One region of the Arthrobacter sp. K5 genome, then DNA from elsewhere that is predicted to be linked to it. Evidence: riboswitches for the same ligand, from Rfam matches in the RefSeq annotation. Region 1 holds a riboswitch; the other holds the start of a gene.

Region 1 (7,536 bases):
GTGCTCGGACTGTTCCTGCTGCTGGCGGCGGTGGGGCTGCAGTTGCGCACCTGGTGGGTGTGGCCGGTTCTGCTCGTGGCCTGGATCTTCCAGCTGCTCACCGTGCCGGTCTCGGCCCACATGGTGGGCCGCGCCGGCTACCGCACCAAGCACCTCCACAAGGAGCTGCTCAGCACTGATGAGCTGGAGGCCGTGGTGGTGAAGGCCGCCAAGGCGGCCCGGGAATCGGAAGAGGACGACGCCGGCAACCGCACCGCTGGTTGACGGCGGCCGAAACCACGGGCAGGGCCCCGCCTGCTGAGCAGACGGGGCCCTGAGCGGTAGCAGCGGATTTCTACCGGGTTGCGAGCACCCCGGTTGCGGTGCCGCCACGGCTGGACTGGACCAGGACGCTGGTGATCTGCCGGTTCGGTCCGGGCTTCACCCGGTAGGACCAGGCACCGAGGGTGTCGACCTGTGCTGTGCCGATCTTGGTGACGGCCCGGCCGGGCGTGGTGTCGTAGATGACCACGGTAGTGGCCGGGATCAGGACTGCCGTGTTGCCGGCCAGCGTTGAAGTGCCCGTGACCCGAAGCTCGGTGCCCAGCCGGTGGCGGGAACCGGCGACAGCAACGGTGTCCGTCTGGACCGTCAGATTCACCGTCGCCGGTGCGCTGCCGATGCCGTTCTTGTCCGTGACGATCAGCTGGATCTGGATGGGGTCGTTGGCCTTGGCTGTCAGCGGCGCCGTATCGGTGGTCTTGGCGTAGTACGGGACGGTGACGGTGGGCTTGGCGGCTGTGTCGCTGGAGAAGGTGACGGCGGGTCCGCTGACCTGGAGCCACTTGTAGCTGGCGGCACCCGTGGAGGCGCTGCCGTCCAGCTGGACTGTTCCGCCGCGCGTGACCGTGGTCGAAGCGGCGGTGGCTACCGCCGTCGTCGGCTGCGTTTCGCCGGGGACGGACCCGCTGCCGGTGTCGACGACGGGGCCGGGATCCGGGGCGGGAGTGACCGGGTCCAGCCCGACCGGAGTTGCCGAACCGCCGGTGACGGTCACGGGCAGGGACGCGGAGCCGCCGGCTGCGGTTTTCACCGTGACGGTGGCCGGGGGAGCCTTCACCGGGAACGACTTTTCGGCTGCTGTTCCGGCCGCCGGCTCATCCAGTGTGCCCAGACCGGTGACGGTCAGCGGGTAGCCAACGGAGGAGAGGGCACCGACGGTCAGGTTCGTGCCGTCATAGACAGCCTTGGTGATCAGGATGCCGCTGGGCTTGGTGACGCTGATCTGGCTGCTGCTGGCGGGCTTGTCGCCGATGTTGGTGACCTTCACCGTGGCCGGCGCGGTCCCGGTGAACTGGACCCGGGCGTAATACCTGCCCGTGTCGGGGTCACTGAGCATGGGGGTGGTTTCGAAAACCCCGGCCTGCCCGTCCACCTGGAGCTGGGCGCCGTTCCCGCTGCTGGCGAACACATCGATCATGGTGCTGTTCAGGACGGCGCTGTCGCCGTTGACTCCCTGATTGGTGGAGATCTTGCCCTGGACGGTGAACTGGTCCGTTTCCAGGGCCAGGCCGCCGCCGTTCACCGAGAACTTGTTGTAACCGAACGGGCTGCCGGTAACGGTGTGGTCCTGGCCCGGGTCTCCGAGGTAGCCTTCGGGCGCTGCCGGGGCGGCGGCCGGATCCCACTTCAGGAACGGGCCGATGTTGCTCTTCAGGGCCGTGGAGAAGTTGCCGACGGCGGGTGAAATGTCCTCGACGAGCTTGCCGTCGCCGGCGCCGTCGGTGTCGATGGTGATGGTGCCGTAGGGGTGCTGGAACGTCAGGGTGGCGTTGGCCGGTCCGCCCTTGACGACGATGCGCTGCCGCCCGAACACCACCTGGTCGCCTTCGGTGACCGTGTTGGCGAACGCTGCCTCCAGACCGAGGACCAGGACGGCGCGGCCTCCACCGGGAAGGGCCAGTTCCGAGCCGGCGAGCATGTAGAACGCCTCTTCCGGGAAGTTGTCCGGGAACGAAATGGGGGCGGTCTCGTCCGGGATGTCTCCGGGCAGGAAGCCGCAAAGCGGGTTTTCCGCGTCAAGGCAGAGCTCGACGCGGGTTTTGTTGCTGTCCTCGTACCAGGACGGGAAGCCATACTCGGTGTTGACGGGCCCGACGGCGGTCAGTCCGCCAGGGTTCTTCACCGTCACCTGTGTGGCGGCAAGCGATGTGCCGGCGCCGGTCGCGGCGAGCAGCACGGCCGTCGCGACAGCGATTCCGCGGCGGCGGGATGGGCGCGGGGCCCGATGTCGTGGGGTCAGGCGCTGGGCCGACAGGAAAGGTGGGATGGATACCATTTTTGTCTCCTCGAAAAGACGCTGATGGCATCCACCTAATGCGGCGTGGGTTGGAAAAACGTTCGGGTACGAGGTTGCAAAAACCTTGGAATCTAAGGTTTTTGGCGGCGGCGTGGGGGGACCCGTGGTGCTCCTGCCAAGGCCTTGCCAGCGCCGCCGCGGGCCGTGCCGGGGCTTGATGCCGGCGGCTGCGGGGGCACGTGACCGGCTGCCGCCGCAGGACGTGACCGGACCCGGCACCGCGGGTCTGCGGTGCCGGGTCCGGCTGTTGTGAGCCCGGCCGAGGTCATCAGCACTGCCGGGTTCAGAACATGTATAGATTGGCGTGCCGGGCTTGGAGAAACCCGGCAGGATGCCGAACCGGCCGGACCAGGCTCACCCTATGTTGGGGGGCTAAAGGGCCGGGACGATGTCCTGGCGCTGGACGATGTCCTGCGCTGGGAGATGCCTGGGTCTTGGCGAAGCTTGCCGCTAGACGATGTCCTGGGTCTTGGCGAAGCGGGTGATGGCCCGCTGGGTGCCACGGTTGGCCAGCACCTGGATCACCGCGCTCACGGAAGCGGAGACGAGGGCGAACGTCAGGGCTGTGCGCAGCGTGGTGGGGACGTCGTCCTTGTCACCCTTGGGGGGCTTCCGGCCCGTGACCTTTTCCCAGATGGTATCGACGGCCTTGGTGCCGGCGAACCCTGCCAGCAGGCTGATGCCGGTGCCAAGCAGCTTGATGAAGAAACTCATTGCGGAACTCCTCGCGTGATGAACACTGGTCTTTTCCTACCCTATCCGCATGAGGCGCTAGCCTAGCCGCATGGACCGGTGGATTTCCCGCAACGCCTGCACCACAAGGTCGTGGTCCGCCTTCTGCGGCAGCCCGGACACCGTGACCACGGCCACCGCTCCCACGTCCCGCACATAGATCGGGAAGGCTCCGCCGTGGGCAGCGTAGGTGGACTGGTCGAACCAGGCGTTGTCCTCGATCCGTCCCCCGCCGGCCCTGCCGCGCAGGCCTACCAGCAGTGAGGGCTCCTCATAGCGCACGGCAGTCCGCTGCTTGGCCCGCACCCAGCCCTCGTTGTCCGGAGTGGCTCCCTCGAGCGCAACGTGGAAGAGGACCTGTTCGCCTTTGGTGATGTCGATGGCAATGGGCAGGTTGTCCTCCTTGCCGCGTTCCACCAGTTCCAGGCCCAGCGCCAGTGCATCGTCCTTGCTGAACCTCGGGAACTGCAGTTCGGCGATTTCACCCTCGATCTGACCGATCAGGGCTTCCAGGGATCCCGCCGGCTGTTCCTCGGAGGCATCGGGGTCAAAGGCGGGCAGGGCAGTGCTGCCGGAGTCCTGTAGCGTCATGGCCCCAATGTACTCCGGACAGCTGTCCCGACGGCGCAGGAAAACTCCGGCATTGTGACAACGGCCCCGGGATTCCGGGACCTCCGAGGTGTAAACTGGACCGGCCCACAAGGGCAGATTTATCACGACAGGGGAGCGCCGCCGTCGGGATGCAAAGGCAACTGCCAGCGCAACCGCGGATGGGCGCTGAGAGTGCGGACCGCCGCAGACCCTCGAACCTGATCCGGCTAGTACCGGCGTAAGGGAGTCGAGTTCTCAAAGTGCCCGGCAGCAGGTGGCCCAGCCACCGGCAGCCGGGGGAACGCTTTCCCCTCCTGTTCCTCAGGAGGACCATCATGACAACTGCAGCAATCAAGAAAACCAGCTACAACTGGCGCGTGGCCGACATCGTCGTGGCAGCACTTATCGCCGTTGCCGGCGGCGTGATCTTCTGGGCCTGGTCCCAGGGGGCCAACCTCATCTCCACCCCCATCAACGCCGTCTACCCGCCGCTGACCGGCCTGTACGCCGGCGGCTGGATGATTCCGGCGGTCCTGGGCATGCTCATTATCCGCAAGCCCGGCGCGGCCCTGTTCTGCGAAACGGTGGCAGCCACGGGTGAACTTCTCATGGGCTCGCAGTACGGCACCACGGTGCTGATCTCCGGCGTCCTGCAGGGCCTGGGCGCGGAGCTCGTGTTCGCCGCCCTGGTGTACCGGAAGTTCAACCTCCCCGCATCGCTGCTGGCAGGCGCCGGTGCCGGGCTGTTCTGCGGCCTCAACGACTCCTTCGCACCGTGGGGCTGGAACATCGCCTACGCCGCAGGCGACAAGTTCGCGTACATCGTGTTCTGCGCCATCTCTGGCGCAGTCATCGCCGGTGCCCTGTCCTGGATCGCCACCCGGGGCCTGGCCAGGACCGGCGTGCTGAGCTCCTTCGCCTCCCGCAAGGCAGCCACGGAGCCCGTCTTCTCCTAATGCCCGGACAACACGACGGCGCGGTCCGCCCCGCCGCGGTACACGCCCGCGGGTGGGGCTGGCGCCACGCCGGCCGCACCAAACCTGCCGTCCACGCCCTGGACCTGGACATCCGCCCCGGCGAACGCGTCCTGCTGCTGGGCCCTTCCGGGGCAGGCAAGTCCACGCTGCTCCACGCCCTGGCCGGGGTGCTGGGGGACAGCGACGCGGGCAGCAGTACCGTGCACGGGACCCTGGACGCCGGGACCCTTGACACCGGGGCAGCGGACCGCGACGACCCGGATGAGAGCGGCGAGTTGCTCATCGACGGTGCGCCGCCGCGCGCGCAACGGGGCCGTGCCGGACTCATGCAGCAGGACCCGGAAACCCAGGTGGTGCTCTCCCGCCTGGGCGACGACGTCGCCTTCGGCGCCGAGAACCTCTCCGTGCCCCGCGACGAGATCTGGCGCCGCGTGCACGAGGCGCTGGACGACGTCGGACTGTCGCACCTGCCGCTGAACCACCCGACGTCGGCCCTGTCCGGCGGCCAGAAGCAGCGCCTGGCGCTCGCCGGCATACTGGCGATGCGTCCGGGACTCATTCTGCTGGACGAGCCGACCGCGAACCTCGACCCGGTCGGCGTCCTGGAGGTCCGGGACGCCGTGGGCCGCTGCCTCGACAAGACCGGGGCCACCCTGGTGGTGGTGGAGCACCGGGTCGCGGCCTGGAAAGATCTGGTGGACCGCATCGTGGTCATGCAGCCGGGGTCCGCAGCGAACGGTGCGGTGCTGATCGACGGGACGCCGGACGAGGTCCTCGAGCAGGCCCGCGGGATGCTTACCGCCGCCGGCGTCTGGGTCCCGGGCTACGTCCCCGAAACCCGGCGCCGCCTGGCTGTCCCCGGCATTGACGGCGGCCAGCTGCTGCTCGCCGCCGAAAAGCTCGCGGTGTCGCGGGAACGGCCCCGGCGCCGCGGCTTCCGCTCCGTACCGCCCGAGCCCGTACTGCGGGACGTCACGGCGCAGGTCCGGGCGGGGGAGGCGCTGACCGTCACGGGTCCCAACGGCGCCGGCAAGTCCACCTTTGCGCTGACGCTCGCCGGGCTGCTGCCTCCGGTGGACGGCAAGGTCTCCGCGACCGTTGAGTTGAGTGGCGGAGCAGGAATTGACCCTTTCAAGTGGAGGGCCGAGCAGCTGATCGCCCGGATCGGCACGGTGTTCCAGGAACCCGAGCACCAGTTCGTCACCGGCCGCGTCCTGGACGAGCTGCAGTTCGGGCCGCGCCATCTGGGCCACGGCGAGGACCGCGTTGACGAGCTGCTGGAGCGCCTTCGCCTCACGCATCTCGTGGACGCCAACCCGTACACGCTGTCCGGCGGGGAGAAACGCCGGCTGTCCGTGGCCACTGTCCTGGCCGCCCACCCGCAGGTGCTGGTCCTGGACGAGCCAACCTTCGGCCAGGATGCCAACACCTGGGCGGAGCTTGCCTCGTTCCTTTCTGAGCTGCTCGACGCCGGCACGGCGGTCGTGTCCGTCACGCACGACGAGGAGTTCACGCATGTGCTCGGCGGCACCGAGCTGCGGCTGGGCTCCGGCGGACGGCCCGAGCCGCGACCCGTGGAGCCCGGGCTCATTGTGCCCACTTCAGAAGCCGAACCAACGTCAGAACAGGCTGCGACATGAGGGAAGCACTGACACTCACCGGAAACCGGGCAGTGCTGACACGCGCCAATCCACTGGCCAAATTCGCCGCGGTCTTCCTGATCACCCTGGTGCTGGCGCTGTCCATCGACTGGATGTCCGCCTCGGTGGCGCTCGCGTGCGAGCTGCTGGTCTTTCCGCTGGCCGGGTTGACGTTTTCGCTGCTGTGGCAGCGCGGGTGGCCGCTGATCCTGGCTGCCGCTGTGGGCGGCTGGAGCACCTCCATCCTGGCGCCGGACAGCGGAAGGATACTGCTCGACGTCGGACTTTGGTCCATGAGCGAAGGTTCCCTTCAGCTGGGGCTGGGTTTTCTGCTGCGGGGCCTGGCCATCGCCCTGCCTGCGGTGCTGCTGATGAGCTGCACCGATCCCACGGACCTGGCGGACGCCCTCGCCCAGAAGGCGCGGCTTCCGCATCGTTTTGTGTTGGGGACCCTGGCCGCGATGCGGCTGGTCGGGCTGATGGCCGAGGAATGGCAGACCATCGGCATGGCCCGGCGCGCCCGCGGCGTCGGATCGCGCGGCAACCCGTGGCAGCGGATGCGGGCCACCCTCGGGCAGAGCTTCGGTCTCCTGGTCCAGGCCATCCGACGCGCCACCCGGCTTGCCGTGACCATGGAGGCCCGCGGATTCGGCGGGGCCAGCCGGACCTGGGCTCGCGTGTCCACCTTCAGTGTGCTGGACGTCTGGGTGGTGCTCGGCGGAGTGCTGATTGCCGTCGGTGCGGTGGCTGCCGCGCTGTGGGCCGGTACGTGGAACATGGTGTGGCTTGAGGGCTCCTAGCCCGCAGGCCGCGCCATCCGGACCTCGGGCAGCCCTTCCCAATCCTCGATCGTGTCCCTGGCGCCGGTGAAGTCGAAGCCGTTGCGCCGGTAGAAGGCCTGGGCGCGCGGGTTGTCCTCGGCCACCCACAGCGCGGCCGTTTCCTTCCCGATCGCGGCATCGAGCAGTTCCTGGCCCAGGCCCCTGCCATGGTGGGAGGCGAGGAGATAGATGCCCCAGAGTTCGGTCTGCTCCCGCACCCCGTCCTCGGGCGGAAACGAACCGGCAAACCCCACCAGCGTCCCGCCGTCGACCGCTACGTAATGGCGGCCCGCGTGCGGTCCGGCCAGGAGTTGCCGCCACATGGCCAGCCGCCCTTCCACGCCCTGCCTGGCCATAAAGCCCGGTGAAAGCAGGTGGGCATACGTTTCGCGCCAGCATTCCAGGTGGAGCCGAGCCAGGGCCTCAGCGTCTTCGGG
Region 2 (7,536 bases), 1.7 Mb from region 1:
TGGCCCCTCACTCCTCGGCAGTGGGGGGCCACAACTGTACGTTCGCGCAATTGAGCGGGGCCTAAGTGTGCGTTCGCGCTGCTAGAAGCCTGAGGTGCCGGCGAACACCTGGATGAAGGCGAAGAAGATCGTCGCAATCACGGCAACATAGAGCAGCGCCGTGATGATCCAGCCCGAGTCGCCCAGGATCCGGGCCAGGCCCGCCGGTGCGGGAATCACGCCGTGGACCACGTTCCGCACGGTCACCCAGACAAAAAGCGGAATCATCGCTGCCCAGACAACCATGCAGAACGGGCACAGGATGCGGATGGAGTACAGGGCCTGGGACCACAGCCACACCACGAAGATGAAGCCGAGCGTGATGCCGGCCTGCAGCCCGAGCCAGTACCAGCGGGCGAACCGGGCGCCGGCAAGCAGCGCCATTCCCGCGGTGATCGTGACGGCGAAGGCGACAATTCCGATGAACATGTTCGGGAATCCGAAGAGTGAACTCTGCCACGTCTGCATGACCTGCCCGCAGGAAATCCAGGGGTTCACGTCGCAGACGGTGGCGTGGTTGGGATCCTTGAGGACCTCGAGCTTTTCCAGCACCAGGATGCCCGACGCCAGCCAGCCCACGACGCCGGTGATGACCAGCAGCCAGCCGAAGGGGCGGTCGCGTGTCATGGCCGGTACGGCGGCACCGGCCCGTGCCGCGGCGGGTCCGGCACCGTCCTGGTGGTCCTGTTCGTAGTCCGTGCCTGTCGAAGGCGATATGCGTGGCATGGGATGGCGTCCTTTGTCCGGGGTGCTCCTGCCCAGATTGTATCGCCGCCAGCTTGGGGCAGTCTGTACTCACCGCCAAAGGCCGCATTGACCGGCTTTGTCACACAATTACAGCGTATTTGAACAGCAATATGAGAGAATAAACGTGGCTGGAGAGCGAACCACATTCGAACTCCAGTCCGGTGGCTTGTTCCCAAGACCGCCAATGAGCAGTGGTGCAGGCTTTGGAAAGAAGATCCAGCCTCCCACCTTCCATTGGACGGCACCTGGTTGTGGATGTCAGAAACAACGGGTTCCAGTAACAATCCCGCCGGCCTGTCAGGCCTGCCGCACCCCACTGCCGGTGCGAGCCTGCTGGTATCCAATTGACTTCTGTCAATGCCTGCGGGTTTTGACAATATGTGCCCCAATGGGTGCCGAATGTGGCGGTACGTCAGGGGCAGGAGTGTTGCCACATATGGATAATGACCAGGTTATAGCCGTGAATGTTGAACCGGCTGCCGCCGGCGAAGCCGCCGAGGCTCCCAAGAAAGCCACCAGGACACGGCGCAAGGCGCCGCCCAAGGCCACAGCAGCGGACGCGGAGTCCGCGGCCTCGCCTGACACTGCAGCGGCTGACACCGCAGCAGCTGATACCGCAGTGCCGGAGTCCGCTGTCGCCGAAAGCAGCGCCGAGGCCCCGGCCAAGACCCCGGTGCGCCGGACCCGCGCCCGGAAGAAGGCTGCCGAAGAGCCGTTGCCCGCGTTTGCGGAAGCCGCCGGGGCCGAAGTTGACGTGAAGGAAGCCGGCGAACAGGCAGCCGCCACGGAGCAGGCAGTCGAGGCTGCGGCCGCTCCGGCCGCCGAGGAACCTTCTGCCGAGTCAAAGCCTGTGCGCCGCCGCCGGGCAACAAAACCGAAAGCCGCGGAGCCGGCCGAAAGCCCCGTTGAGCCGGCGGAGTCTGCCGAGCCTGCCGCCGCCGCGACTGCCACTGAGACGGCGTCAACCGGACGGACGGAGGTGCCCGCCCCGGCTGCTGGCGCCCCTGCAGCCCAGGCAGCGCCGGCCGGAGCAGCCCCTGCCGTACAGGTGGCTGCACAGGAAGCCGGTGCCGAGGAAGAGCCCGAAGAAGAGGCTGCCGGGCAGTCGCCCCTGGGTTCGCTCTTCCTGGAGCCTGCCTCAGTTACATCGATCATCTTCCAGGCCCCTGACCTGAACACCGTCATCCGCCCTGCCGCTCCCGCCAAAGAGGACGTGGCAGCCGAGGAGGGCGAGGACGAGCTGGAGGACGAGGGCGGCCGCCGCCGGCGGCGCAGCCGCGGCCGCCGCGGCCGCAGCCGGACCGACCGCGAGCTTACCGACGGCGACGAGGGAACTGACGATTCTGACGAAGCCGGCGAAGACGAGGGGGCGCAGCCGGAAGACGGCGTGACGTCCCGCCGTCGCCGTCGCCGCCGCCGCGGTGACCAGGACCTGGAACTGACCGGCGGGGGAGACGACGATCCCCCCAACACGGTCACCCGCGTCCGTGCCCCGCGGACCATCAGCGAGGCGCCGGCGAGCAACCGCGTCACCAGCGTCAAGGGATCCACCCGCCTGGAGGCCAAGAAGCAGCGCCGCCGCGAATCGCGGGACACGGGCCGCCGCCGCACCGTGATTACCGAGGCCGAGTTCCTGGCCCGTCGGGAATCCGTGGACCGCCAGATGATCGTCCGCCAGCGCGACGACAGAATCCAGATCGGTGTCCTGGAGGACGGGGTCCTGGCTGAGCATTTCGTCTCCAAGACGCAGCAGGACTCCCTGATCGGCAACGTCTACCTGGGCAAGGTCCAGAACGTCCTGCCGTCCATGGAAGCCGCTTTCGTGGACATCGGACGCGGCCGCAACGCCGTGCTGTACGCCGGTGAGGTCAATTGGGACGCAGCCACCCTTGAAGGCAAGCAGCGCCGGATCGAAAACGCGCTGAAGTCCGGCGACTCCGTCCTGGTCCAGGTGACCAAGGACCCGGTGGGCCACAAGGGTGCACGGCTCACCAGCCAGATCTCCCTGCCCGGCCGGTATCTCGTGTATGTCCCCGGCGGGTCCATGACCGGCATCTCCCGCAAGCTGCCCGACGTCGAACGGAACCGCCTGAAGCGGATCCTCAAGGACCGCCTCCCCGAGGACGCGGGCGTCATTGTGCGGACGGCCGCTGAAGGCGCCTCCGAAGAGGAACTGACCCACGACATCAACCGTCTCCGTGCCCAGTGGGAGGGGATTGAGAGCCAGGCGAAGTCCACCAAGGTACTCGCCCCCGAACTGCTCTACGGTGAACCGGACCTGACCATCAAGGTTGTGCGGGACGTCTTCAACGAGGACTTCTCCAAGCTGATCGTGTCCGGCGACGAAGCGTGGGACACCATCGAGGCCTACGTCACCTACGTTGCTCCGGACCTGGTGGGCCGGCTCGAAAAGTGGACCAGGGACGAGGACATCTTCTCCGCCTGGCGCATTGACGAGCAGATCCACAAGGCACTGGACCGCAAGGTATTCCTGCCGTCCGGCGGCTCGCTGGTCATTGACCGGACCGAGGCCATGACCGTTGTTGACGTCAACACCGGCAAGTTCACCGGCAGCGGCGGCAATCTCGAAGAGACAGTCACCAAGAACAACCTGGAAGCAGCCGAGGAAGTTGTCCGCCAGCTGCGGCTGCGCGACATCGGCGGCATCATCGTCATCGACTTCATCGACATGGTGCTGGAATCCAACCGCGACCTTGTCCTGCGCCGACTGGTGGAATGCCTGGGCCGCGACCGGACAAAGCACCAGGTGGCCGAAGTGACCTCCCTGGGACTCGTGCAGATGACGCGCAAGCGCATGGGCACCGGCCTCCTGGAAGTCTTCGGCGAGCAGTGCGAGGCATGCGCCGGCCGGGGCGTCGTCACCCATGACGAGCCGGTGGAGCACCGCCGCGCCAACACCGTGGCCGCGGAGCACCACGTGCACCGCGCAGAGGTCCAGCCCCCTGCCCGGTCCGAGCGGAAGCGCCGCCGCGGCAAGGGTGGACAGCCGTCCTTCGAGACTGCCCCGGCTGCCCCTGCTGCCGTGCACCATCCGGAACCGTCGGAAGCAGAACGCCACGCCAAGGCTGAAGCGACCCGCGCTGCCCTTGCCAACATCGCGGCAGCAGCCCACGCCGCCCACTTGCACGAGGAAGCAGCGCACAGCGCCGCAGCGTCGGGTGAGGCCGCACGGCCGGCTGCACCCGCGGCCGCAGCACCGGAAAGCCCCGTGGTGCACCGCGCTCCGGAAACGGAGAGCGTCTCCGGACGGCCCGGTGCTGTGCTCACCTTCGGCGGCGAGAAAGTCATTCTTCCGTTTGTGGATCACAGCGAGGAGCCGGTTAAGGAAGAGCCGGCCCTGACGCTGCACCGCCTGGAGGAAGCCTTCGCGCACCTCGGTGCTCCGGCCGCCCCCGGCCCCGCTGAGGAGGAGCATGCTCCTGCCATGGCGCGGCCTGCCAGCCAGCAGCCGGAAGCCCAGCGCGCCGAAAGCGCCGCCGAGCCGTCGCGCAGCCGCCGTCCGCGCCGCAACCGCAGTGCCAGCCGCGCCCAGGGTGCAGCCAACGAGACATCCGTGGAACACCACGAGGTTGCTCCGGTGGCCGCTGCCGGGCACTCGCACGAGGCCAAGGCGCCGGAGACGGGCGATGCACAGGGAGCCCCCAAGGCGGCTCAGCAGCCCGCCAGCGAACCGATCATCCTGGGCGTCGGGGTACCCGCCTCAGAGCTCTAGGACCAGCGAACTCTGAGCTGACTCATGGAAGGTCCGGCACCGCGCCTGCGGTGCCGGACCTTTCTGGGTCAGGCGGATGTGGCACCGGCCAGTGCATGGGTCAATGTCCAGGCGGCGGGGCACAGACCGCGGAAGCCTGTCGCAAACGTCAAATTCCGTGTCCCGGCCCGGACGAACCGCTAGGCTGGGGGACTGACACGGGGTGCCGCGCACGGGCCGGCTGAGATCCAAACCCGTTGAACCTGTCCGGTTAGCACCGGCGAAGGGATGTCTTCCTTGTCATCAGCATCACTCCTGCCCGCACCCGCGGCTGCCGCCGGTTCCCTTCTGGAAACCGTGGCGCCGCCCGGCCGGACCTCCCGCGACGTTCCCCGGGTCCTTGCCATTGCGGGGTCGGATCCGTCCGGCGGCGCAGGCATACAGGCCGACCTGAAGAGTATTGCGGCCCACGGTGGCTACGGAATGGCCGCCATAACGGCCCTCACTGCCCAGAACACCACCGGCGTGCGCGGCGTGCACGTTCCGCCGGCAACCTTCCTGTCAGCGCAACTGGATGCCGTCAGCGACGACATCCAGGTGGACGCCGTGAAGATCGGCATGCTGGGCGATGCACAGGTGATTGCCGCCGTCCGCGGCTGGCTCGAAAAGGTGCGGCCCGGCGTCGTGGTTGTGGATCCGGTGATGGTGGCCACCAGCGGTGACCGCCTCCTGCAGGAGTCCGCGGAGGCAGCCCTCGGCGAACTGCTGCCGCTGGCGGACCTGATCACCCCCAACCTGCCCGAACTGGCCATGCTGCTCGGGGAACCGGAGGCCGCGGACTGGCCCGCCGCCCTTGACCAGGGCAGGCGGCTCGCGGCCCGGACCGGTGCCACGGTCCTTGTCAAAGGCGGTCACCTGAACGGCTCAACCTGCCCGGATGCCCTCGTGAACACGGCCGGGCTGCTGTCTGCTGAGGTGGTGGAGTTTGCGGGCGAACGGATTGGCACGCGGAACAGCCACGGCACCGGGTGCTCGCTCTCCTCGGCCATGGCCACGGCCCAGGCACGGCTGGGCGACTGGGAGGCGTCCCTGCGGGCGGTCAAGCCCTGGCTGGCCGGGGCGCTCCGTACCTCCGGGCAGCTGGAGGTCGGCGCAGGCAACGGACCGATCCACCACTTCCACCACCTGGCCCAGCCCGAACGGAAGGGCGGGTTCGCGGAACTGCTGCGCGCCGAGACCGTTGCCGACCTGGAAGCCATCTATGGCCTGGGCTTCATCCGTGGACTCGCCGAAGGCACCCTGGCGGAGCGGGAATTCGCGTACTACCTGGCCCAGGATGCCATTTACCTCAACGGCTACTCCCGTGTGCTGGCGCGGGCCAGCGCACTCGCGCCGACCGAGTCCGAGCAGCTGTTCTGGGCGCACTCAGCCCAGCAATGCCTGGAGGTTGAATCGGAACTGCACCGCAACTGGCTCAGCACGCGCTCCGTGCAGACGGAACTTGGCCCGGTCACGAAGGCGTATGTGGATCATCTGGTCGCAGCTTCGGCGGGCGGCAGTTACGCGGTGCTGGTCGCCGCCGTCCTGCCCTGCTTCTGGCTGTACGCCGAGGTGGGGGAGACCCTGCACGCCGAATATGTGGCCGCCGGGGCGCAGGCCGGGCACCCTTACGCCGAGTGGCTGCGGACCTACGCCGACGAGGAGTTCGCCGCCGCGACCCTGCGGGCCATCGAAATCGCCGACGACGCCGGCCGGGCCGCGTCGGCAGGGGAGCGTGAAGCGATGATCACCGCGTTCCGGCAGTCCTGCCGCTACGAGGTGGACTTCTTCGACGCGCCGAGCCGTCACAGCTGAGCGGAAACGGGCGCTGCGCCGGGTAAGATAGTCGCGCACGGCATCGGATGTCCGGAACAGCGCCCGTGTGGCGCCTATCACGGACAACCCGCCGGTGCCAGCCTCATTTGCGGCCGACGACGGAATTAGCGTATTCTAGATCTTCGGTGCTTACGCCAACACTTGGGTTATGACCCGGGATCGCCCAATCGGGCTTGTTCCTGGGATAGCTCACGGGTTCCCCCCGGGCAATCCACGGCGTTGAGGCACAGCGAGAGCCAGGCCAATTCATCGGACCCAGGTTCCGCACGCAAATTTAGTAATAGACGTCGAGAGAAGTGAGTGCCCAAGTGGTGTACGCGATTGTCCGCGCAGGCGGCCGCCAAGAGAAGGTTTCCGTTGGAGACTTCGTTACCCTGAACCGCGTCGCCGGTGGAGCTGGCAGCACCATTGAGCTGCCCGCGCTGCTCCTGGTAGACGGCGACAAGGTCACCTCCGCAGCTGCGGACCTGGCCAAGGTAACGGTTACGGCTGAGATCCTCCAGGACCTTCGTGGTCCGAAGATCGTCATCCAGAAGTTCAAGAACAAGACCGGTTACAAGAAGCGCCAGGGTCACCGTCAGGAACTGACCAAGGTCAAGATCACCGGTATCAAGTAACCACCGGTTACTGTTCAGGTTTTCAGCAGATTCCCCAGAATTTAAAGGCAGGCATTCCAAATGGCACATAAAAAAGGCGCGAGCTCCACTCGCAACGGTCGTGACTCCAACGCCCAGTACCTCGGCGTCAAGCGCTTCGGCGGCCAGGTAGTTTCCGCAGGCGAGATCATCGTTCGCCAGCGCGGCACCCACTTCCACCCCGGTGCAGGCGTTGGCCGCGGTGGCGACGACACACTGTTCGCACTGCAGGCAGGCGCTGTTGAATTCGGCACCCGCCGCGGCCGTCGGGTCGTGAACATCGTTGCCGCTGCAGCTGCAGAGTAACAACAGGATCTGAACCGGTGGAGCGGGCCATGATGGCCCGCTCCACTGTTCTTTTAACCGCACTACAATCAATTTGGACGTTCAAGACGGCCGAGTTAAGCAATAGAGGAGATTCACCGTGGCGAGCTTTGTAGACCGGGTAGTACTGCACGTATCTGGCGGTACCGGCGGCCACGGCTGCGTCTCCGTGCACCGTGAGAAGTTCAAGCCCCTGGGCGGACC

What was found. A riboswitch is a leader RNA that binds a small molecule or an ion and turns the genes downstream of it on or off. The one in region 1 is predicted to bind thiamine pyrophosphate.
Region 2: another riboswitch for thiamine pyrophosphate. It lies ahead of thiD (bifunctional hydroxymethylpyrimidine kinase/phosphomethylpyrimidine kinase); the one in region 1 lies ahead of ABRP34_RS12330 (ECF transporter S component).

What each region holds. Positions count from the first base shown of each region.
Region 1 covers NZ_CP159279.1:2,716,758-2,724,293, reverse strand. Annotated here, with positions in the region: gene mnhG (monovalent cation/H(+) antiporter subunit G) at 1-264, shown strand, start outside; gene ABRP34_RS12345 (hypothetical protein) at 335-2,317, opposite strand; gene ABRP34_RS12340 (DUF4235 domain-containing protein) at 2,789-3,052, opposite strand; gene ABRP34_RS12335 (heme-degrading domain-containing protein) at 3,110-3,661, opposite strand; TPP riboswitch at 3,781-3,924, shown strand; gene ABRP34_RS12330 (ECF transporter S component) at 3,997-4,617, shown strand; gene ABRP34_RS12325 (ABC transporter ATP-binding protein) at 4,617-6,278, shown strand; gene ABRP34_RS12320 (energy-coupling factor transporter transmembrane component T) at 6,275-7,078, shown strand; gene ABRP34_RS12315 (GNAT family N-acetyltransferase) at 7,075-7,536, opposite strand, start outside.
Region 2 covers NZ_CP159279.1:1,038,466-1,046,001, reverse strand. Annotated here, with positions in the region: gene ABRP34_RS04595 (vitamin K epoxide reductase family protein) at 82-765, opposite strand; gene ABRP34_RS04590 (Rne/Rng family ribonuclease) at 1,223-4,519, shown strand; TPP riboswitch at 4,708-4,804, shown strand; gene thiD (bifunctional hydroxymethylpyrimidine kinase/phosphomethylpyrimidine kinase) at 4,787-6,352, shown strand; gene rplU (50S ribosomal protein L21) at 6,682-6,990, shown strand; gene rpmA (50S ribosomal protein L27) at 7,051-7,314, shown strand; gene obgE (GTPase ObgE) at 7,433-7,536, shown strand, end outside.